DNA from 4 places in the Bradyrhizobium prioriisuperbiae genome. Region 3 is predicted to be linked to each of the others. Evidence: predicted binding sites of a transcription regulator. Region 3 holds the regulator's gene; each other region holds the start of a gene.

Region 1 (5,971 bases), 4.5 Mb from region 3:
ATCGCGGGTGCGTCGATAGCCAGTGCGCACTGGGTGCTCGACGGGCCGCGCGGCCAGGAAACGGTGACAGTCACCGGACGCTTTGCCGTCAATGAAATGCAGGCGGTGAGAGCCGCGGCGATTGCCGGCTGCGGCATCGCGCCGTTGCCGCGCGGGCCCGCAGAGGTCGCGATCAGGGAGGGGTGGCTGCGGCGTGTTCTCGGTGATTACACGACGCCGTCCGGCGGCCTTTATGTCGTGTACCCGAGCAGCCGGCACCTCTCGCCCACGGTCAAGGCCTTCATCGCACTTGCGGCCAGAAGAGTGAGCGAGCTCGGGATCGAGAGCGCTGCGGAAAAATAAGCTGAAAAAATAAAAAGGCCGGGCGAACCCGGCCTTGGTCGACAACAACAGTGGGTGTCGCGATCAGCTTGCCGCAGCCAGCTTCTTCTTCTCGATCTGGCGCTTGAGACCGAGCGCCTTCGGCGACAGCTCGTCGGCCTTCGCCTTGATCAGGAAGGCATCGAGGCCGCCGCGATGGTCGACGGTCTTGAGCGCGTTGGTCGAAACGCGCAGGCGCACGGAGCGGCCCAGCGTGTCGGAGATCATCGTGACGTTGCACAGGTTCGGCAGGAACCGGCGCTTGGTCTTGATGTTCGAGTGGCTCACCTTGTGACCCACCTGGGGTGATTTTGCGGTCAGTTCACAGCGCCGGGACATGGCGAAATCCTCTGTCGTCCCCGAAGCGGTCCGAGGCTCAATCCTCGACCTGCACGGGGGTTTAAAATCGTGTCCATTTCAGGAACCGCGGACCTATAGGGGGAGCGGCGGCGATCGTCAAGATAAAGCAGGCTTCCTAGTGTGCTGAACGCGAAGTTCCTGTGAGGGTGCGGCAGGCTCTTTCAGGAACTTCGCGTTCATAAAGCACACTAGAATCATAAGCTTGCTAGTGTCCTGATCGCTTCGCAAGTTCGTCGGAGGTCGCTGAGAACGCAACGAACTTGCGAAGCGGGACACTAGATGCGACGGAAATCGCCGGAACCCGTGATTTCGTGCGGTTTTAGCAGATCTACAGCCTGCGGGAAGCCGTTTTGCCCTAACATATTAACGACGCAATCGCCGCCGCATGATCGGGGCCTTCGGAAAGCGATATCTGTTTGACGACGCTTCGAATTTTACCTTATCGGGAAATGCTTTATTGCCGGTCGCTTTGTTTGTTGGAAACGACGCCTATATGGCCCTAGTGCCGCCGATCTGAAGTTCCTGCACCACTCGCGGCAAACTCATCCCAGGAACTTCAGATCGAAAAGCGGCACTAGAATCATAGATTTGCGAGTGCCCCTGATGCATCCGAAGTTCGTGTCAGAGAGTGCTGCGATGGATCACGAACTTCGGATGCGGGGCACTCGTGGGTGCGGAACAGGACTTGCCGTCGGTGGTGGTTTTTCGGATTTCTGAGCATTGCAGCCGGTCCGTCGTGGCCCGGTTTGGCGTGGCTGTGACGATTTTGGCCGTCTCCGTGACCTCGATCCTGGCCTGGACCGGGGCCGCCAGTGCGCAGGGGCGGCTCGATGCCCGCTACGAGGCTTCGCTGGCCGGAATTCCGGTCGGGAAAGGCACCTGGGCCATCGATATCGCCGACGACCAGTTCTCGGCCTCGGCCAATGGCGCTTCCACCGGCATCATGAAGGCATTTGCCGGCGGCCATGGCACCGGCGCCTCCCAGGGCCGCATCGTCAATGGTCAGCTCGCGCCGTCGAATTATGCGGCCACGATCGCCTCCGATAAGAAGTCCGAGACCATCCGGATCCTGTTGCTGGCCGGCAATATCAAGGACACCGTGATCGAGCCGTCACCGGAGCCGTCACCGGATCGCATTCCGGTGACCGATGCACACCGGCGCGGCGTGATCGATCCGATGACCGGCTCGCTGGTGCGGGTGGCGGGCAGCGGCGAATTGCTGGGCCCCGACGCCTGCAAATCCAACAACGCCATTTTCGATGGCCGGATGCGTTATGACCTGCGGCTGGACTACAAGCGGCTCGAAACCGTCAAGGTCAGGGGTTATCAGGGCCAGGTTGTGGTCTGCGCGATCTATTTCAAGCCGATCTCCGGATACATTCCGGAACGGGCCGCCCTCAAATATCTCGCGGCTCAGCGCGACATGGAGGTGTGGCTGGCGCCGATCGCCGGCACGCGCGTGCTTGCACCCCTCAAGGTCATGGTGCCGACCCCGATCGGCATGGCCGCGCTGGAGGCGACCCAGTTCGTCTCGACGGCGGTGGTGCGCACCACGGCCAAGACGCAATAGAGACGCAACAGGAACCCTATAAAAGATCCGATAGAACGGCGGCCGCGGCGGCAGGGCCGTGCAGAGAGCCGCCGAGGAACGATCAGCAAGGTGCAAGGAATCCTGTTGACTCTTGTCACGAAGGCGCGGCGCCCAGCAATTAACAATTGCGTAGAATTCCGCGTGCAGCTGAAAGGTGATGGACTTGATGTAGTGCCGAGTCGTCGGCGCGAGCGACGACATCTTGACGAGTCTTCCGTGTTCTCAACGCGAGTCAGCGATTCGGACGTGGTTCGTTCCGGACTCGTTCCCAACCTTAAGTTCAGCTTCGCTGGGCGTCACATTGTGAGACAACCCATTCCCGTGACTAACGTTTTCCAGACGTTTTAGATCGGGGTCACACCAAGCCGAGAATCGCTGCACGCATGCCTTTGTCGTCCAGGTCTTTGTCGTCGATGTCGTCATCTCTGCCGTCGCTTGCGAACGGGCGCGCTCCCGGCGCCGGTGTCACCGCTGTCCTCGGCCCCACCAATACCGGCAAGACCCATCTTGCGATCGAGCGGATGCTTGCGCATTCCTCCGGCATCATCGGCTTGCCGCTGCGCCTTTTGGCGCGCGAGGTCTATAACAAGATCGTCGCCCGGGTCGGTCCCGCCGACGTCGCGCTGATCACCGGCGAGGAGAAGATCAAGCCGCCCAAAGCGCGGTTCTGGGTTTCGACCGTGGAGGCGATGCCGCGCGACCTCGACGTGTCGTTTCTCGCCGTCGACGAAATCCAGATCGCCGCCGATCTCGAGCGCGGCCATGTGTTCACCGACCGGATCCTCAATCGCCGCGGCCGTGACGAGACGTTGCTGCTGGGCGCGGCCACCATGCGCCCGATCATCGAGCGGCTGTTGCCGGCCGCCAACATCGTTACGCGGCCCCGGCTGTCGCAGCTGATGTTTTCCGGCGATCGCAAGATCACCCGGCAGCCGCGGCGCACGGCCATCGTGGCGTTTTCCGCCGACGAGGTTTATGCGATCGCCGAATTGATCCGCCGCCAGCACGGCGGTGCCGCGGTGGTGCTGGGATCGCTGTCGCCGCGCACGCGCAATGCCCAGGTCGATCTGTTTCAGTCGGGCGATGTCGATTATCTGGTCGCCACCGACGCCATCGGCATGGGGCTCAATCTCGATGTCGACCACGTCGCGTTTGCCTCCGACCGCAAATACGACGGCTATCAATTCCGCCGGCTGACGCCGTCGGAATTCGCCCAGATCGCCGGCCGCGCCGGCCGTGCCACCCGCGACGGCACCTTCGGCACCACCGGCCGCTGCGAGCCGTTCGAACCCGAATTGGTCGACGCGCTGCAGAATCATGCCTTCGACAGCGTCAAGGTGCTGCAGTGGCGCAATGCGAAGCTGGACTTCTCGTCACTCGCCGCGTTGCAGGTGTCACTGGCGCAAACGCCGTCACACGAGGCGCTGACCCGCGCGCCGGTCGCCGAGGATCTGCGTGTGCTGGATCATGCCTCGCGCGACGGCGATGTCCGCGACATGGCGCAGGGCGCGGCCGCCATCGAGCGGCTGTGGGAAGCCTGCCAGATTCCGGATTATCGCAGGGTTGCGCCCGCGGCCCATGCCGAGCTTGTCACGACCCTGTATGGGTTCCTGATGCAGAAAGGGCGGATACCGGACGACTGGTTCGCCGCGCAAATCGCCCCGACCGACCGGACCGACGGCGATATCGACACATTATCCGGCCGTATCGCCCAGATCAGGACCTGGACATTTGCGGCAAATCGCCCCGATTGGCTGGCCGATCCGGAACATTGGCAGGAAATTTCGCGTTCGGTCGAAGATAAATTGTCAGATGCACTGCATGAACGGCTAACTGAGCGTTTCGTTGACCGCCGGACCAGTGTATTGATGCGCCGCTTGCGGGAAAACACGATGCTGAATACTGAAATTGGAAAGACCGGCGAAGTCGTTGTTGAGGGCCATGTCATTGGCCGCCTCGACGGGTTCATGTTTGCGCCGGATGCCGCCGAGGCGGGCTCCGAAGCCAAGGCTTTACAAGCCGCGGCCCTGAAGGCTCTGGCCGGCGAAATCGATGCACGCGCGGAAAAACTGTCGAAGGCGCCGGACGATCAGTTCGTGCTGGCGTCCGACGGCACGCTGCGCTGGACCGGCGACGCGGTGGCCAAGATCGTCGCCGCCGACGATGTGCTGCATCCGCGCCTTCGCATCATCGCCGACGATCGCCTGACCGGAGCGCCGCGCGATGCGGTGCAGGCCCGGCTCGATCTCTGGCTCAAGACCCACATCGAAAAGCTGCTCGGGCCGCTGTTCGAAGTCTCGAAGGCGGAAGACGTCACCGGCATCGCCCGCGGCATCGCATTCCAGCTGGTCGAGTCGCTCGGCGTGCTGGAGCGCCAGAAGATCGCGACCGAGATGAAAGATCTCGATCAGCCCTCGCGCGCGACGCTGCGCAAGTATGGCGTGCGTTTCGGCGCCTATCACATCTACATCCCCTCGCTGCTGAAGCCCGCCGCGCGCGGCATCGCCTCGCTGCTGTGGGCGCAGAAACTGGACAATGTGGATGCATCCGCGCTGTCCGGCGCGCAGCATCTGGCGTCCAGCGGACGCACCTCGTTTCCGGTCGACAAGGCGCTCAGCCGCGATGCCTATCGTGTGCTCGGCTATCGCCAGTGCGGCGAGCGCGCCGTGCGCGTCGACATCCTGGAGCGGTTGGCCGATCTGATTCGCCCCGCGCTGGCCTGGCGCGAGAACTCGCCGGGCGTAAAGCCGGGCGGCGCTTTCGATGGCCGCGGCTTCACCGTGACCCAGGCGATGACATCGCTGACCGGCTCGGCCGGCGAAGACTTTGCGTCGGTCCTGCGCGCGCTCGGCTATCGCATGGAAAAGCGACCGCCGTTGCCACCGGCGCCCGAAAAGCCCGTGGTCGCTGCTGCTGAGGATGCGGCCGCCCCGGTCGCGGACGATACAGCCGTTGTCGATGCCGGCTCTGGTGAGACTGTGGCAATCGATGCGGGCGAGACACCTGAGACAGAAACAGTCGAGGCCGTCGCAAGCGTCGCGGCGGAGCCGGAAGCCCCGGTGGCTGAAGCCGCCGCTGATGCGGTTGCGCCCGAAGCCGTTGCAACTGAAGAAGCTGTCGCATCTGAAGAGGCCGCCGCACCCGAAGCCATCGCCGATGGTGCATCTTCAGCTGGGGCGCTGGTCAATCCGTTCGAGAGCGCACCTGCCGTCGTCGAAACCGCTGGCGATACGCCGGTGGAGTCGCAGTCTGCGGAGCCCGCGGCCGACGTCACCGCCGAGCCTGCAATTGCCGAAGCTGCAGGCACCGAGCCGGCAGCCACCGAGGCTGCAGAAGCGCCGGCGGCAGAGGCCGTTGCCGCCGAGCCCGAACTGATCGAAGTCTGGCGTCCGGGTGGACGCTCGGAAGAACGGCGTCCGCGCCACGACCGCAATCAGCATCGCCGCCATCAACCTCAGGCAGCGGCCGGTGCGCCGGCTGGCGAGGGCGAGGCGCGGGAGCGTCCGGGGCGTGGCGATGGCCGGGGCCGGCGCGATCGCCGCGACGAATTCCGCAAGCTTCGCGCCGACGGACCTCGTCCTGATGCACCCCGTCCGGAGGGAGCGCCCGCCGCTGCCACGGATGGCGCCCAAGGCCGCCCGCCACGCGACAATGATCATC
Region 2 (5,971 bases), 1.9 Mb from region 3:
GTGGGAACCTGTCAGGGTGCCCTGTGATAAGGCGCAACGGCGGATCAGGCAACGGCGGATCAAGCAGCGACCCGCGTTCAGGCCAAGGTGGCCGCCGAACTCATCACCAGCGGCAGCAGCGCTTGATCCGGATTTGACACCTCGTCCGCGGCCTCGACGACGCTGTCGAGGATCTCCCCGCCATGGTGTTTCCGCCAGGCGGCGGCCACCGGCGCGAACAGCCGGCGGTGATGAATGGTCGGCCCGAGGCGGTCCAGGGCATCGAGATGCACCGGGACGCCATAACCCATGTGCTGCTCGAAGCCGTATCCGGGATAGTCCTGCGCCAGCCTGCACATCAGCCGGTCACGCGCGACCTTCGCCACAATCGAGGCGGCGGCGATCGACTGCACCAGTCCGTCGCCGCCGATCACCGCATCACAGCCGCAAGGCACGTCGATGCGGTCGCGCCCATCGACGAACACGTGCTGTGGCGCCTGCGGCAGCGCATGCACCGCGCGCGCCAGCGCCCACAGCGACGCCCGCAGAATGTTGTCACGCTCGATCCGCGCCGGCGGCGCGACGGCCACGGCAAAGGATGCGGTCGCGCAGATCTGCTCGAACAGCTCCTCGCGCTTCTCCCGCGTCAGCCGCTTGGAATCATCGAGCCCCTTGGGAATCCGGCTGGGGTCGAGAATGACCGCCGCGGCCACCACCGGCCCCGCCAGCGGTCCACGACCGGCCTCGTCGCATCCCGCCACCGGCCACACGCCGCTTTTCAGCAAGGCGCGTTCGCGACGGAAACTCGGCGGCGCCACCGCAATGACGCCCTTGACCGATTTGGTCCCGGCCTTTTTCAATCCGGTTTTGCGCGCCGCCGGTTTGCCGGACGGCTTGCTGGATGACGACTTGCTCGGTGACTTGCCACGAATCATGGCGGAGATGCTGCGACCACAGGTCCGCCCGCGCAAGGCGGAAAACCATGAAATACCCGCAATTCAGCGCTGTTCCATCATCTCCCGGTCGCGTTGCAATGCTAGCTGCACGGCACCGACCGGCCGGATTCGAACGGGAACATGATAATGAATGTGATGAACGCCTGGGGACTGCTCGGGATCTGCATTGCCGCCGAAGTCGTCGCCACGACATTGCTGACGAAATCAGACGGATTCAATCGCCCACTCTACGGCATCGTGGCGATCGTTTTGTTCGCAGGCTGCTTCTTCGCCCTGTCCCATGTCCTCACCCGGATTCCCGTCGGCGTCGCCTATGCGATCTGGTCCGGTGTCGGCGTGATGCTGATCTCAACGGCCGGCTGGCTGTTCTTCCGCCAGCCGCTCAGCACCATGCAGATGCTGTTCATCGCCCTGATCGTGGTCGGCGCCGCCGGCCTCAATCTCTCGACCAAGGGCGCCTAGGACGGTAGGACTGTAGCCCGGATGAGCGAAGCGACATCCGGGACCGACCTATCGTTCGCCATAGTCGAATTGATCGTCCGCAACGTCGCCGGCCCAATCTTCAGGCAGCAGGTCCTCTCGCACGTATCGCTGAAACGACGACAGCGGCCAGTCCCGCACCCGTGAAACCAGTCCGTGTTTCACGGGATTAAGATGAATGTAATCCACATGGCGTGCAAAATCATCGTCATCGCGGATCGTATGCTCCCAGAAACGCCGCTGCCAGAGCGCAAGGTCTCCATTTCGTCGACGTTTCTCGGCCGTGCCCAGAACAATCAGCCGTGTACTGAAGTACCCTTTGATCCTGCGCCATCGTCCCGGGAAATCTGAGTCTCCCGTCGGAAGCGTGAACATCGCATGCAAATGATCCGGCAGGATCACGATTGCGTCGATCGCGAACGGCTGCTTGCTTTGCGTCTGGCGAAACGCGGAGCGGAGTATATCAATCTGATCAACAAGCGCTGACGACTTCCGATCCGCAAGCGTCACGGTGAAAAAGTAACTGCCCCCTGGAACGAAATTTCGCCGATATCTCACCATCAGCTCAACGCTCCGGTCCCCCCGGATGTCGCTTCGCTCATCCGGGCTACAGTCGCAACGCCTTCGAAGGGTCCGTCCGCTAATTCACTCCGCCAGGTGCACCCGCCGGTCGTCGCCGACATCGATGCCGGGTGCGACCACCACTTCCCAGGGATGGCCGTCGGGATCACTGAAATATCCGGCGTAGCCGCCATAGTCGGTGCGACGTGCGGGTTTCAGCAGCTTCGCGCCCTGCGCCACGGCGAACGCCAGCGTGGCGTCGACCTCGGGCTCACTGCGGCAATTCCAGGCCAGCATCGCGCCGCGAAACGCCGGTGGACGCGGCAAAGCTTCGAGTTCGGCTTCGCGCGCCAGCTTGTCCCATGAATAAAGCGCCAGCACCGAGCCGCCGGTTTCGAAAAACGCGACCTCGTCGCCGGTCGCCCTCAGCCTTCGCGTGAAGCCGAGCGCGCGATAAAACGCCGAGCTTTTGCCGACATCGTCGACGCCCAGCGTCAGCACCGTAAAACGTGGCTCGGGAGCGGACACCTGTTCGGACATGCTTCTCTCCTTCGAACTAGTCAAACAAACCGAGCTGCTGGCCGCCGCGTTTCGGCCGCGCGAAATGATCGGTGGTGAGCTTGGCGCGGCGCTTGTTCATGCCGACCTTGGCGCAGGCGATCTCGAAGCGGCGGCCGATCATCCAGGCCATCGGCCCCGTCCCCTTCATCCGCGTGCCCCACTGCGAGTCGTAGTCGCGGCCGTCGCGCATGTCGCGGATCAGGGTGAAGATGTGGCGGTAGCGGTCGGGATAATTCGCCATCAGCCATTCGCGAAACAGGTCGCGCACCTCCAGCGGCAGGCGCAGCAGCACATAACTCGCCTCCTTGACCCCGGCATGGGCGGCGGCATCGATGATGCGCTCGATCTCGGAGTCGTTGAGTGCGGGAATGATCGGCGCCACCATCACCGTGGTCGGTACGCCCGCCTCCGACAGCGCGCGCAGCGCCTCGAGGCGCTTTGCGGGCGTGGCGGCGCGCGGCTCCATGGTGCGCGCAAGCTTCGGGTCCATGGTGGTTACCGACAGCGCGACCTTGACCAGATTTCGCTTCGCCATCCGCGACAGGATGTCGACGTCGCGCATCACCAGCGCCGACTTGGTGACGATGCCGACCGGATGGCCGACGCGCTCCAGCACCTCGAGAATGCCGCGCATGATTTTATACTCGCGCTCGATCGGCTGGTACGGATCGGTGTTGGTACCGATCGCGATCATGCGCGGCTCATAGTCGGACGCCGCCAGTTCCTTTTCCAGTAGCGCCGGCGCATCCGGCTTGGCGAACAGCTTGGATTCGAAATCCAGCCCCGGCGACAATCCCATATAGGCGTGGGTCGGGCGCGCGAAACAGTAGACGCAGCCGTGCTCACAGCCGCGATAGGGATTGATCGAGCGATCGAAGCCGATATCGGGCGAGTCGTTGCGGGTGATGACCTTGCGCGCGGTGTCGATCCCGACCGTGGTCTTGAACGGCGGCAGGTCTTCAAAACTCTGCCAGCCGTCGTCGAAGGCCACGCGGGCCTCAGCCTCGAAGCGGCCGCTGGCGTTGGACTGCGCGCCCCGGCCTCGCCGCCGCTCCTTGTCGACCAGCGTTCCCAGGTCGAGAATCGTCCCGGGATCGACAAGCGTGCCCGGCTCTCCGAACGGCGCAACCGCCCCCACTGGCGGCGCGGAGGGCACCGGCGCCAGCGGGGGTTTCTTCGGGGCAGATGATTTCGAGCGGGCTGCTGGACTCATGAAATGAATGTAGGCAGCAAATACGAACAAAACAAGAACAAATAATCGCTGTCCGCAGGGAAGCTTTCGGCGCCTATGGCGCGGCTTACGACACAGGGCATAGGCGCGTGACGTCGCTCCGTCTGACTACTAATTGATCAGGCCTGATAACACCCGACCGGCTGATTTCATGACAACGAGATGATAATGGTGCGGTCAGCAGACCCGAGGACCGCGCCATCAGATGTTGAGCGTCATTATCCCGACCGACGGCGGTGAGCAGCCCGTGGTGGCCACGCTGGCAGCGCTGGTGCCCGGCGCCGCCGCAGGTGTCATCCGCGAGGTGCTGCTGGTCGACCGCTCCGGCACCGATGCGATCGAACGGGTGGCTGATGTCGCCGGCTGCAATTTTCTCCCGGTCAAGGGATCGCGGGCCGAGGCGCTGGCCGCGGGTGCTCGCCACGCCAAGTCCGACTGGCTGATGTTCCTGCATCCGGGCGCCGTGCTGGACAATGGCTGGATCGACGAGACCTCACAGTTCGTCCAGGCGGTGGCCGCAAGCGGCCGGCTGCGCGCCGGTGTGTTCCGCTACGCTCGTTCGCCCTACATGGATGCGTCGCTGGGAGATGCCGCCAAGCACTTTGTCCGGCTGTTGTTGCGCCGGCCTCCGGTCGACCAGGGCCTGCTGATTTCCCGCACCCATTACGATCGGCTTGGCGGCTATTCACCGACCGCGCGCCGCTCCGAAGCCAAGCTACTGGCTCATCTCGGCCGCTCCGGCCGGGCGCTGCTGCGAACCCGGATTTTCGTTCCGGATCGGGCGGCCATTTAGTTGCCTCGGTCAACTTAATTGGTTGCCGCGCTTCAGATGCTCGTCCAGCCGCGGCATGATCTCGACAAAATTGCAGGGGCGCGTGCGGTAATCGAGCTGGGCTGAGAGAATCCCGTCCCAGCCGTCGCGGCAGGCGCCGGGCGATCCCGGCAGGCAGAAGATGAAGGTGGCGCCGGCGACACCGGCGGTGGCGCGGCTCTGGATGGTCGAGGCGCCGATCTTGGCATGGCTGAGCATGTGGAAGGCGATGGAGAAGCCGTCCATCCGCTTTTCGAACAGCGGCTCGATCGCCTCCGGTGTCACATCACGGCCGGTGAAGCCGGTGCCGCCGGTGGTGATGATGGCGTCGACGCCGCTGTCGGCGATCCAGGTCCTGACCTTGGCCCGGATCGCCTCGACGTCGTCGGTGACGATGTCACGCCCGGCGAGACGATGACCCGCCGCCGTCAGACGGTCCTGCAGCGTGGCGCCGGACTTGTCGTCGTCGAGCGAGCGGGTGTCTGAAATCGTCAGCACCGCGATGTTCAGCGGTACGAACGCCTTGGTCTCGTCGATCGACGCCATGTGGCTAAGACCTTCTCCACGATTCAACTCGTAGCCCGGATAAGCGCAGCGACATCCGGGTCAGCGACTTGAGATCAATCCCCGGGTATCGCTTCGCTCACCCGGGCTACGAATTCACCGCAGACCGCCTCTACAGGTTGCTGGCGCTGAAGGTGTTGCACGCCTGCACGGTGCCTTGCTGATAGCCGGTCATGAACCAGCGCTTGCGCTGCTCAGCCGAGCCGTGGGTGAATGAATCAGGCACCACGCGGCCCGTCGCCTGTCGTTGCAGGGTGTCGTCGCCGATCGCCGACGCGGTGGTCAGCGCCGCATCGATATCGCCCTCTTCGAGGAAGTTCGGACGCTTCTTCTGCTCGCGATTGACCCAGACACCGGACAGGCAATCCGCCTGCAATTCGACCATCACCTGCAGCTTGTTGGCTTCGGCCTTGCTGCCGGCCTGCTGCTGCATCCGTGTCACCCGCGGCAGGATGCCGAGCAGGTTCTGGATGTGATGACCGGCCTCGTGCGCGATGATGTAGGCGGCGGTGAATTTGCAGGCGCTGCCGGTGCAGCCGCGGAAGCGGGTCTCGACCTCGCGGAAGAATCCGGTGTCGAGGAAGATCTGCTTGTCGGGCGGACAATAGAACGGCCCCATTGCCGACTGCGCCATGCCGCAGCGGCCGCCATTGGTGGCATTCTTGAACAGCACGATGCGCGGGCCGGTGTAGGTTTGGCCGGAGGACTGGAAGATTTCAGTCCAGCGATCGTCGATCTCGCCGAGCACGCCGGAGATCATGCTGCCCATTTCATCTTTGGGGGCACCGGCCTTTGCCGGGCCGGACGACCTGCGGTCGGTCTGATAGC
Region 3 (5,971 bases):
GCGATGCCGTTCGGCCTCGACGGCGTGTTTTGGCAATTGATGGATGTCGGCATCGGCTGGATGATCCTGGTTGCGCAGTGGGTCGCGGCTTTGCCGGGCGCGGTCGGGCGGATGGCGGCGTTCGGCACCGGGCCACTGCTGGTTGCGACGGTCGGCATGATCATGCTGGGGCTGCTACGGACGCCGCTGCGTTTCGTGGGTCTAGCCGTGATCGCTGTCGCGGCGCTGTGGGCGTTGGCCACGCCGCAGCCAGACATTCTGATCTCGTCGGACGGGCAGAACATCGGCGTGCGTGGCAAGGACGGACGGCTGCATCTGATGCGCATCGGCAAGGATGCTTTCCTGGTCAAGGAGTGGCTCGCGGCGGATGCGGATGCACGCATCGCGACTGATCCGTCCCTGATGGAAGGCGTGTCATGCGACGGCGCCGGCTGCGTGGTCGAGATGCGTGATGGGTCTCTGGTGGCCTTGTCGATCAGGCCGGATGCGTTCGCCGATGATTGCGCGAGAGCAGCGCTTCTCGTCTCCCACGGGCAGCCGCCTGCCGATTGCGCGGCGTACGTGGTCGATCAGGCGCGGTTGCGCCGGTCTGGCTCCCAGGCGCTGCGCCGCAGGGACGGCACCTTCATCGCCGAGGCGCAAAAGCCGGCAGGCCGCGACCGTCCCTGGGCGCCGGCTGTGCCGATTGAGGAGGGGCAGGCGGCAAGCGCACCCAATCGCACCGGCGATCGTCCGGTGGACGTGACACCCGCCGAGAGCGATCGCCTGTCTGACGATTAGCGCGATATCGGGAGCGACGACGAGCCACTGGCAACCTTGAACCGAACGCGCGCAAGAGGCGTCCAATAAATCGCAAGGGATTGCTGTTGAGGATTAATCTTGGATTAACCATCCGAGCCCAGCATCGGCCCATACGCGGCGGAACCGGACAGTGCCGGGCCGGCAGCCGCAGGAACAAAGCCGGCGGCGTAATGCCCGCCGGCTTTTTCTCGGTTCAAAATTCGCTTCAGTAACGCCGGAAGATGCTGACCTGCTTGCCTTGGATGCGCACGCGGTTGGGCGGCGGGATCCGTACCTCATAGGCGGCGTTCGAGGGCTCGAATGCGGTCGAGGTTCCGGTCGACGTCACGTCTGAAATCGGTCGTCAGTCTGACGATCGAAATGCATCGCGAGCGTCGCTGCAAGCGCGATCTCGCGCTGTCGCGTCCTGTAAAGTCCGTAGGCAATCAGTCCGGCGAAAAGTACGGTTATTGTCGTTGTGATCAGAACCAGCCACCCGATCCTGGCAGGATCGTGGATATCGGGGGCATAGATCGGATTTTCGCACGTCGTTTTTCGTGGATAAACTTGGAAGAGTTTTCCCGGACGGTATTCGGTTGACCACGAATTGAAGTTGAGCCGAACCGCTTCGCAAGCAACCATGCCTGTCGTCGTGCGCCGCTCGAACCTGATCACCGCCTCGGTCCATTTGGGATAAAGCGGTCTGTACTTCCTCTTCATTGGAACAGCGGAGATGATGGTTGCAGGGGACGGCGACGTTTCGGCGACGATCTTTTGTGCGTTGATTTGTCTGATGTATGCGGTGCCGCAGGCGATACTTACAATCCCGAACAGGATGACGAGCGTTGTGCACATCAACAAGAATGGCGCATCATCTTCCCGAACCGAGGAGAGAATGCGAAACATTTGGCAGGTCCCTCGCAAGCGAGAGCCACGATCTGCAGCAGCTCTCCGGATCGATCAAATCGTCGTAGTGGCGCGACCCGGTGGATTCTAGGGCCCGACGGTGAATCAACCATTGTTTGATTCTTTGAACCCGGGGGTGTTGCGCGCGGTATCGTTAATGATGGACGGGACAGGCGCTGCGGGCTTGCTGCCGTCGGTCGGCTATGCACACGCGCAAAAAATGCCCGGCGGATGTCATTCCGCCGGGCGATTGTGGGCCGGATAACTTGAGACGCTTCAGTAACGCCGGAAGATGCTGACCAGCTTGCCCTGGATGCGCACGCGGTTGGGCGGCAGGATCCGCACCTCATAGGCGGCGTTCGCCGGCTCCAGGGCGATCGAGGCGCCGCGGCGGCGGAAGCGTTTCAGGGTGGCTTCTTCCTCGTCGATCAGGGCGACCACGATGTCGCCGGTGTCGGCGCCTTCGGTGCGTTGGATCAGCGCCATGTCGCCGTCGAGAATGCCGGCCTCGACCATCGAATCACCGCGGACCTCCAGCGCATAGTGTTCGCCCGAGGCGAGCATCTCAGGTGGTACGTTGATGGTGTGGCTGCGGGTCTGCAGCGCCTCGATCGGCGTACCGGCCGCGATGCGGCCCATCACCGGAATGGCGACCGGACGTCCGCCTTCATCTTCCGAGGTGGAGCGAACCACCCGGCCAAGATTGCCCTCGATGACGCTGGGGGTGAAACCCCGGCGTCCGCCGCCGTTGTTGGCGGCTTGCTCGGGCATCTTGATGACTTCGATCGCGCGCGCCCGGTTGGGCAGGCGGCGAATGAAGCCGCGCTCTTCCAGAGCGGTGATCAGGCGATGAATGCCGGATTTGGAGCGCAGGTCGAGCGCGTCCTTCATCTCGTCGAACGAGGGGGGCACTCCGGCTTCCTTCAGCCGCTCATTGATGAAGCGGAGAAGTTCGTATTGCTTGCGCGTGAGCATCTTACCATTCCCCCAAAATACGGCGCTGTCACAGCCGCAGGTCTGTCAGTTGAGTCTGTCAAGTTGAGTTCAGTCGATCGAGCCGAAGCGCTTAACAGGGACTCGTTCGAAACAAATCATGAACGGACACTATATGTTCCATATGTGTTCCGCAACCTCTTAATTTACGGTCAACAAATCGGAGAATGCCTAGAGGGGAAGCTTAAGGATGAAGCACGATGACCCCGCGGCTGCCGCTGCAGCGAATGGGGGCCGCACGATCAGCGCCTGCGCGGCGGAGAGATTCCCGAGCAGCGAGCTGTCCTGCTTGCTCACCGCGGTCGCGATCGGCAGACCGTCGGAGCGCAGCTCGAGACGCGCGCGCAGGTAATCCTGCCGCTGATCGTTTTCCGGCAGCGGGCCGCCGAGCAGGGCCGCCTCCAGCGGCGGATGAATATCGCTGCGGCCGGAGAGGGCCCGGATCAGCGGCGCCATGAACAGGAAGCCGCAGACATAGGAGGACACTGGATTACCGGGTAGCCCGAGGATGCGCATCGATCCGAGCCGCCCGTGCATCATCGGCTTGCCGGGGCGCAGCGCGATCTTCCAGAACGCCATCTCGACGCCTTCCGCATCGAGCGCGGACTTGACCAGGTCATGATCGCCGACCGAGGCACCGCCGGTGGTCACCAGGATATCCGCGCCGCTGTCGCGCGCGCGCCGGACCGCAGCTGTTGTGGCCTCGAGCGTGTCGCCGACGGTGCCGAGATCGATCGCTTCGGCGCCTTCCGCGCGCGCCAGCGCCTGCAGCGCATAGGCGTTGGACGAGATGATCTGTCCGGGACCAGGCGCGCCGCCGGCCGCGACCAGTTCGTCGCCGGTCGCGAGAATCGCCACCTTGGGACGCTGCCGCACCGGCAGCGTCGTATGATTCATCGAAGCGGCCAGCGACAGCGCGCGGTCGGTCAGGCGCGCCCCACGGTGCAGCAGCACGTCGCCTTCGCGGAAATCGACACCGGCGGGGCGGATGTGGCGTGCCGCAACCGCGCGCTCGTTGACAATGACGATGTCGCCGTCCCGATCGGTGTCTTCCTGTATCACCACCGCGTCCGCGCCGTCGGGAATGACGCCGCCGGTGAAGATGCGGATGGCATTGCCCTGCTGCAGCGTGCCGGTGAAGGGACGGCCCGCGGCGATTTCGCCGGTGACGGTGAGGCGCGCGGGAACTGTGGCGACGTCAGCCGCGCGCACCGCGTAGCCGTCCATCGCCGACATCGGATTCGGCGGCTGGGTCCGCCGCGCCGCGACGTCGCGCGCCAGAACGCGATGGTAGCCTTGTTCGAGCGTGACAGATTCTTCCGGCAGCGGGTCCACGCCGGACACCACCGCGGCGAGCGCATCAGCAACCGGCATCAGCGCCATCGGAAACTCCCGTCAGTCTTGTTTCGTTCTTGTGCGCGCTTTGCCGGTGCGTGAATCACGGGATGTGTCATCATCCGTCATGATGAAGTGCCCGGATTTGCCGCCCTTCTTTTCAATCAGGCGGATGGCCTCGATCCGCGCACCGCGCTCCACCGCCTTGATCATGTCATAGATCGTCAGGCAGGCAACCGAAACCGCCGTCAGCGCTTCCATCTCGACACCGGTCGGGCCGGTCACCTTGACGGTAGCGGTGACGCGGCATCCCGGCAGCTTCTTGTCGGGCGCGATATCGATCGTGACTTTCGACAGCGCCAGCGGATGGCACAACGGAATCAGTTCGGATGTCCGTTTCGCCGCCATGATGCCGGCGATCCGCGCGGTGCCCAGCACATCGCCCTTCGCCGCATTGCCTGACACGATCAGATCGAGTGTCGCCTTGGAGACGATCACATGTCCCTCGGCCACCGCCAGACGCTCGGTCGCGGGCTTGGCCGAGACGTCGACCATGCGCGCCTCACCTTTGGCGTCGATGTGGGTGAGGGCGGTCTGCTTGAATGACTTGCTCGATTTGGCCATGTCAGGTGGTCAATGCGCCGCGGCCGCAGGCTCGCGCGCCAGCAGCGTTCGAGTCGCCGCCGTCACGTCGGCCTGCCGCATCAGGCTCTCGCCGACCAGGAATGTCGACATGCCCACCCGCGCCAGCCGCGCCAGATCCGCAGGGGTGAAGATGCCGCTCTCGCCGACCATGATGCGATCCCCGGGGATCAGCGGCGCAAGTTGTTCGCTGGTGGCGAGGGTGGTCTCGAAGGTGCGCAGGTTGCGGTTATTGACGCCGAGCAGCGGCGAACGAAGCTTCAACGCGCGGTCCAGTTCTTCGCGATTGTGCACCTCGAGCAGCACGTCCATGCCGAGTCCGAGGGCGCTGTCCTCGATGTCCTTCGCCGCGGCATCGTCGAGCGCCGCCAGGATGACCAGAATGCAGTCCGCGCCATGGGCGCGCGCCTCAACCACCTGGTAGGGGTCGTACATGAAGTCCTTGCGCAGCACCGGCAGCGCGGTTGCGGCCCGTGCGGCCACCATGAAATCCAGATGGCCCTGGAACGAAGGCGTATCGGTGAGAACCGAAAGACAGGCGGCGCCGCCGGCTTCATAGGCCTTGGCCAGCACCGGCGGATCGAAGTCGGCGCGGATCAGTCCTTTTGACGGCGAGGCCTTCTTGACCTCGGCGATCAGCGCATAGTCGCCGCGCGCGAGCCTGGCGCGGATGGCGTTGGCGAAACCGCGCGGCGGGGAGGCGGCTTTCGCCGCGGCTTCCACCTCGGCGAGCGGCCGCGCGCGCTTGGCGGCCGCGATCTCCTCGCGCTTGTAAGCTTCGATCTTGGTGAGGATGTCGGACATGACGGTTCCGATCGGGCGTTGCGGATCAGGCGTTGGAGACGGCGATGAGGTGATCGAGCTTTTTCGCCGCCGCGCCGCTGTCGAGCGATTTCCTGCCGATCACAACACCGTCCTTGAGGTTGGCGACCTTGCCGGCAACGACCAGCGTGGCGGCGGCGTTCAGCAGCGCGACGTCGCGGAACGCACTGGGCGTTCCGTCAAGCACCGTCTGCAATGCCTTGGCGTTGTCGTCGGCATTGCCCCCTTTCAGCGCGCCGGCCTCGACCCGGCCGAGGCCGGCCTCTTCGGGCGTCACGTCGAAGGTGCGGATAGCGCCTTTTTCCAACGCTGCGACGAAGGTCGGGCCGGTGAGGGTGATCTCGTCCAGGCCATCGGAGCCGTGCACGACCCAGGCGGATTCGGCGCCGAGATTCTTCAGTACCTGCGCCAGCGGCTGCACCCACTGCCGGGAAAACACCCCGACCATCTGGCGCTTGACCCCGGCCGGGTTGGACAGCGGCCCGAGCAGATT
Region 4 (5,971 bases), 4.1 Mb from region 3:
TGAGCATCTGTTCCGCACCGCCCCCGACGCCATCGCGGTCGCCTCGCCCATCAGCAACGACGCGGGACATGTCACCGACGGCTGGGTGATGATGATGAACGATCGCGCCCGCGAGCTGTTGCGCTACACGGGACCGATCGGAAACCTGCGCCTGAGTTCGCTGCCGCAGTTCACCGGAATCGACCTGTGGGGCCGGATCTACGCGCCGCGCTCGGCCGTCACCTCGACGCTTTTGACCGCGCCGGACTTCACCATCGAGATCCTGCGCTTTCCCCATGTGTTCGGCCTGCGCCTGACGCCGAAACTGCCCGCCATCTTTGACGATGAGGTGACGCTGGCCTCGCAGCCGTTTGATGCGGAGCCGGTGCTGTAGACACCCAAATTAGGCCGTGCGTCGAGTTTTCGATCGGATGTTCCGGCCGCGTCTCACTGCTCGCGCGCGACAGCCGGCTCCGCGCTAGGTCGCAGGCCGACTACGCACCGGAACAATCTCCTTAAGGCGGTCAAGGATGAGGTTGCGGCATATGGTGGCGCGCTTCTTGCCGTACAGACCATACGGAATCAATTGTTTTTCTATGATTTCAATGGCTTCATTGGGAAGCGAAATTGAAAATTGGGGAGATTCGCCTTCTTGGTTCATGGGACGCAGCTACAATGTAATTGCAATGGAAAGACATTGTTATACAATAAAGCTGTAAAAGCGAATCGACATCGGTGGTGTGGATGCGCTTAAATAAAAAGCCCCTCGCAAGAGGGGCCTTTATTGATGGCGCGAGCGACCAGATTCGAACTGGTAACCGGGAACTTAGTAGGGACCTGCTCTATCCAGTTGAGCTACGCCCGCCACCACCAGAACGCCTCAGTGTTGCAAGCACTGGGGCGTTTTCTTTGCTCGACTCACCGAATCTGATGCGCCGGACATTGCTGAACGGTAAGACGAGTCCGTTCCAGCGGTCAAGGAATAGAGTCGGTTCCTAAATCAAGTACTAAATGTGGTGGAAGATTGGGAAAGGGCGGGTGGCCGATTCAACTCTCATTCACCGTAAGTATCAGTGAGTCCTCAGGGATTCGAAGCTAGAAAAGTTTCCGACAGCGGGTTTTTCTCACGCTCGCCTGCCTCATCACGGCGGAATATTTTGCTATTGGACCTCCATATTTGCGGGCAACCATCCTGAGAGGAGTTCGCGTTACCTCCGACGAACATAGAATTCCTGAACAGGCACGCCTCGGCTGAGTTGTTGAGATAAGCTCACCTGCCTGCGTAGAAGCTTCCGCTTCTCCAGGATGAACTCAGCGGCAAGGTCACCTTCCTCGCAAATCTCCAATCCCTCACCTAGCCCTTCGTGTTTCTCGAAATAGGCGAGCGCAGCCTCAGGGCTTGTTTCACCCGGCACCGACCAATCGTCTTTTTCTGGAGGGGAGAACTTCGGGGTGAGTCTCCTCAAGTCGTACCAGTGAACTTCCTTAGCCTCCGTACCAATGAGAGGCTGCTTCGTGAGGAGTTCTATCGCCCCCTCATAATCCAACCTCGCTTTCGTGAGCTGATCGATGGTTTCTGCGGTGTCATCCACGGTGCCAGTCACTTCAGCCCTTCCCGTTCGCATCTTGCCCGCTTCCAGCATCTCAAGTTGCCGCATGATCATCTCCCGCTTCGCCAGATAACTCATTGCCGTTTCCATCAAGACCGTCACAGGACCCGGAATATCGCGTGCGCCAGCTTCCCATCTGCGTACGGTGCGCCCACCATCAACAAGACCAAGCATGCGAGCGAGCCCATCCGCGCTGAACCCCAAGACGGCCCGAGCAGCCTTCAAATCATCGGGTGTTCGCACGAGTTTTGGGGGGATCGCCACTTACAACTCTCGCCATGTCGGGCATTGCGCCTAACCAGTATAGGCTAAATAATCCTATATCAAGTAGGTCCAATGGACCTAGCTTATCGCCATTGATGAGTGAGTTGCTGCGGATGTACAAATGGAGCCTTGCGGGCCGAGTTCGGAGAACTGGTAAGGAGCATATCATACGCCCGGCCATTTGTTCTTCTAATGTTCTTGCGTCCCTGCCCCCCTTCCGCTAGCCTTTTGCCCGGCACGGGGGCGGCATGGTCCAGCGGGTTTCCACGGTGGCGTTCGAGGGCATCGAGGCTCGCGCCGTCGACGTCCAGGTCCAGATCATCCCCGGATTGCCCAACTTCCTGATCGTGGGCCTGCCCGACAAGGCGGTGTCGGAAGCCCGCGAGCGGGTGCGGGCGGCGCTGGTCGCCTCCGGCCTCGCGCTGCCGGCCCGCCGCATCGTGGTCAATCTCGCGCCGGCCGACCTGCCGAAGGAAGGCAGCCATTATGATCTGCCGATCGCGCTGGGCCTGATGGCTGCGATCGGCGCATTGCCGTCCGACGCGCTTGCGGGCTTTACCGTGCTCGGCGAACTCGGCCTCGATGGCTCGATTGCGCCCGTTGCCGGCGTGCTGCCGGCCGCCATGGGCGCCAATGGCCGCGATGAGGGCCTGATCTGCCCCGCGGCCTGCGGACCGGAAGCGGCCTGGGCAAGCCCCGACATGGAGATCATCGCGGCAAGCTCCCTGATCCAGCTCGCCAACCACTTCAAAGGCACGCAAGTGCTGTCGCGACCGCAGGCCGCTATCCGCACTGAGGCCCCCAACCTGCTGGATCTGCGCGACATCAAGGGACAGGAGAGCGCCAAGCGCGCGCTGGAGATCGCGGCCGCCGGCGGCCATCACCTGCTGATGATCGGCGCGCCCGGCGCCGGCAAGTCGATGCTGGCGGCACGGCTGCCGTCGATCCTGCCGCCGCTGTCGCCGCAGGAATTGCTCGACGTCTCGATGATCGCCTCGGTGGCCGGCGAGATCAGGGACGGCGCGCTGACATCGCGGCGCCCGTTCCGCGCGCCGCATCATTCCGCCAGCATGGCCGCGCTGACCGGCGGCGGCATCCGCGCCAGGCCCGGCGAGGTATCGCTCGCCCACAACGGCGTGCTGTTTCTGGACGAACTGCCCGAGTTCGAGCCGCGGGTGCTGGATTCGCTGCGGCAGCCGCTGGAGAACGGCGAGGTCGCGGTATCGCGGGTCAATCATCGCGTCACGTATCCCGCCCGCTTCATGATGGTGGCGGCAATGAATCCCTGCCGCTGCGGCGAAGCGTTCGCGCCGGGCTTTTCCTGCAAGCGCGGCCGCATCGACCGCTGCACGTCGGATTATCAAAGCCGCATTTCCGGCCCGCTGATGGATCGCATCGACCTGCGCATCGAAGTGCCCGCCGTCACCGCCGCCGACCTGATCCTGCCGCCGCCGGCGGAAGGCTCCGCCGAGGTCGCGGCCCGCGTGGCGGCGGCGCGCGCCATCCAGGCGCAGCGCTACGCCGCCGCCGGCTTGCCCAGCGTCCGCACCAATGCGGAAGCGCCCGCCGCCGTGCTGGAGGAGATCGCGAAGCCCGATGCCCAGGGGCTCGCACTATTGCGCGACGCCGCCGACCGCATGCGCCTGTCGGCGCGTGGTTATCACCGCGTGCTGCGGGTCGCACGCACGCTGGCCGATCTCGACGGCGTGGCCAGTGTCGGAAAACTGCATCTGGCAGAGGCGCTGTCGTATCGCGCGCTGGCGGATGGTGTGCGCAGCGCGGCGTAATGCAATGGCGTCGAAGGCTCCAAGGAACATCCCCTCTTCGCACAACCTCCTGATGAGCTTTGAACCCAGCACTATTTCAAACGACATACCCCATATTGCTCATCACTGAATTGCATTTGACGCATTTGTCGCGACGACGGCGCTTTTCGCCGCGCGCGAAACAGGAGATTGCCATGTCCGTTGTGATGCGGTGGGATCCCACCATCCGCAATGATGTGACCGAAAGCGAGTGGCTCGAGGGCGTGAAGAGCACCTGGCATTACCTGATCGATCTGCCGCCCAACACGACCAGTCTCGCCATCATCAATGCGATACGAGGGACCGGCAAGAAGATCACGATCGTGCCGGAACCCAAGCCCTACATGCCCGATAAATCGGATGCCAACGCGCATGCCGATCCGGTCAATCCGCAGGCCGCGACCCGCCCCGGCGGCACACCGGAAGGCGGGACCAACCCGGGCTCCGGCACCGGCGGCGGTAGCGACGTGGTGCTGGCGTTTGTCGCGCAGGATTGGGACAAGCCGTCGGCGGCCGCCTCGCTGCGTGCGGCGGACGAAACGCTGCTGCACGAACTCGTGCACGCGATGCGCCAGGCGCAGGGACTGGAAGACACGATCCCGCTGGAGGCGCCGTTTGCCGTGCTGCGCAAGGGCAGCGGGAGCATTTCCTCGCTGATGAGCGGGGAGGCGGGACCGACCACCAAATACAGCCAGATCTACAATGAATATGAAGAGTTCGTCGCCATCGTCATTACCAACATCTATCGCTCGGAAGCCCAGCGCATCGGGCTCAAGCGCGACCATCTCGGCGAGAAAGGCAAGGACGCCGAGCTCAGATACCCGCTCACCAATCCCCGCAACTTCCTCACTGTGTGGCGAACGCAGCTCGAGCAGATGAGCCGGGAGATGCCGCGGGTCTGCGGCAAGCTTGCGGAGGTCCGCTGCGCCTTTAATCCGATCTCCGAACTGTACGCGAGCCGACGCAACGCGGCGTGACATCTCGGACGTCGCGCTGAGCGAACAGCAGGCGGCGGCTCACTCGGTCGTGCGGGCAACATGCAGATTCGGCACGCCCACCCCGCGGGCGCGGATCGGTACCGCCAGCTGCCCACCGCTGACATCGAGACTAAAGCCATCGCCGTCGGGGCGCAGGCGCAATGCGATTGTCCTGCCTGCATTGCGCCAATCCGCCGTCTCGCCATCGTCGAGATAGACAACGGAAGCGCCATGATCGCGTGTTCCGAACACGATCGCCGTCAGCCCGTTCTCGTCTTCGATCGGAACGATCGCGCCCGCGCGAACGAACAGCGGCAGCCGGCCCAGAGGGGCCGCAACGGTGACGGTTCGCCCGCCCTCGCATGGCGTGCCGTCATGCCAGTCGTACCAGCCGCCAGGATGGGCGGGCAGATAGACCTCGCGCGTGGTCGCTCCCTCCTCCAGCACCGGAGCGACAAGCAGATCGGGGCCGAGCATGAAGGCATCCTCGACGGCGCGCGCGCGCGCGTCCGCAGCGAAATCCCACAGCAGCGGGCGCACCGGCGGCACGTCGTCCGCCGCCGCGCGCCACATCTGGGTGTAGAGATAGGGCAAAAGGCTGTGGCGCAGGTTCATCGCGGACCGGACCTGGGGAAGCACGTCGGGATGCATCCAGGGCGCGGTGACGATGCCGCTGGTTTTCCAGGAGTTCATCACCATGCGCGGCCACAGCGCGCAGAACTCGACAAAACGACAGAGCAGTTCCGGGCCGGGCGACGGGCCATGGAAGCCGCCGACGTCGTGGCCGATGTTGTAGAGCCCCGACAGGCTCATGTTCAGGCCCTGGGTCAGATTGTAGCGCAGCGTCTTCCAGGACGTCTCATTGTCGCCGCTCCAGGTCTGGCCGTAACGAGCGATGCCGGCGCCGCCGGCGCGCGTGATGGTGTAGGGGCGCTTGCTAGGTGCCTGCGCGGCCTGCGTCTCATAGGCGAGCTTGTGCATCAGCAGCGCCTGCGCGGGACGCGCCAGCATTTGCGGGAACGGCCGGCCGTCGCCATTGCACACCGCGTCCTCGTCCCAGATCTCGAATTCGTTGTTGTCGCTCCACACTGATGTGACGCCATAGGCGAGCAGCGCGTCGCGGATGCCGTCCGCCCACCACTGCCGTCCCCCGGGATTGGTGAAGTCAACATGGAAGCCAAGGCCGTCCCAGAATTGCGCCACCGCAGGCTCGCCGGTCTCGCCGTCGGCGACCAGGATGCGGTTGGTCTTTGCCTGGTCGAGCCGCGGATGATCGTCGAGCAGGCAGGGCTTGATGTTGGTGACCGGCTGCATGCCGGCCGCCTTGAGCCGCGCC

The links. The regulator LexA, encoded in region 3, represses DNA repair genes until DNA is damaged. The targets are predictions, from matches to a motif close to TGTTCNNNNTGTGTTCNG.
Region 1: RS897_RS12545 (helicase-related protein) is a predicted target of LexA. The motif match lies at 2,564-2,581, and genes of this name have one in related genera.
Region 2: RS897_RS42145 (PA0069 family radical SAM protein) is a predicted target of LexA. The motif match lies at 3,773-3,790, and genes of this name have one in related genera.
Region 4: RS897_RS10390 (YifB family Mg chelatase-like AAA ATPase) is a predicted target of LexA. The motif match lies at 2,036-2,053, and genes of this name have one in related genera.

The regions. Positions count from the first base shown of each region.
Region 1 covers NZ_CP135921.1:2,656,336-2,662,306, forward strand. Annotated here, with positions in the region: gene RS897_RS12530 (LysR family transcriptional regulator) at 1-342, shown strand, start outside; gene rpmB (50S ribosomal protein L28) at 406-699, opposite strand; gene RS897_RS12540 (DUF3108 domain-containing protein) at 1,478-2,290, shown strand; gene RS897_RS12545 (helicase-related protein) at 2,695-5,971, shown strand, end outside.
Region 2 covers NZ_CP135921.1:9,065,059-9,071,029, forward strand. Annotated here, with positions in the region: gene RS897_RS42125 (ribonuclease HII) at 78-914, opposite strand; gene RS897_RS42130 (DMT family transporter) at 1,062-1,397, shown strand; gene RS897_RS42135 (REP-associated tyrosine transposase) at 1,446-1,976, opposite strand; gene RS897_RS42140 (VOC family protein) at 2,061-2,516, opposite strand; gene RS897_RS42145 (PA0069 family radical SAM protein) at 2,533-3,750, opposite strand; gene RS897_RS42150 (glycosyltransferase family protein) at 3,974-4,561, shown strand; gene moaB (molybdenum cofactor biosynthesis protein B) at 4,571-5,125, opposite strand; gene ypfJ (KPN_02809 family neutral zinc metallopeptidase) at 5,256-5,971, opposite strand, start outside.
Region 3 covers NZ_CP135921.1:7,162,583-7,168,553, reverse strand. Annotated here, with positions in the region: partial or broken gene RS897_RS33600 (ComEC/Rec2 family competence protein) at 1-780, shown strand, start outside; partial or broken gene RS897_RS33595 (transcriptional repressor LexA) at 1,007-1,117, opposite strand; gene RS897_RS33590 (hypothetical protein) at 1,126-1,686, opposite strand; gene lexA (transcriptional repressor LexA) at 1,963-2,661, opposite strand; gene RS897_RS33580 (molybdopterin molybdotransferase MoeA) at 2,851-4,062, opposite strand; gene moaC (cyclic pyranopterin monophosphate synthase MoaC) at 4,075-4,638, opposite strand; gene trpC (indole-3-glycerol phosphate synthase TrpC) at 4,648-5,460, opposite strand; gene trpD (anthranilate phosphoribosyltransferase) at 5,486-5,971, opposite strand, start outside.
Region 4 covers NZ_CP135921.1:2,214,718-2,220,688, forward strand. Annotated here, with positions in the region: gene RS897_RS10370 (PAS domain-containing protein) at 1-373, shown strand, start outside; gene RS897_RS10375 (hypothetical protein) at 458-640, opposite strand; tRNA gene RS897_RS10380 (tRNA-Ser) at 768-844, opposite strand; gene RS897_RS10385 (hypothetical protein) at 1,188-1,763, opposite strand; gene RS897_RS10390 (YifB family Mg chelatase-like AAA ATPase) at 2,102-3,640, shown strand; gene RS897_RS10395 (hypothetical protein) at 3,814-4,635, shown strand; gene RS897_RS10400 (TIM-barrel domain-containing protein) at 4,675-5,971, opposite strand, start outside.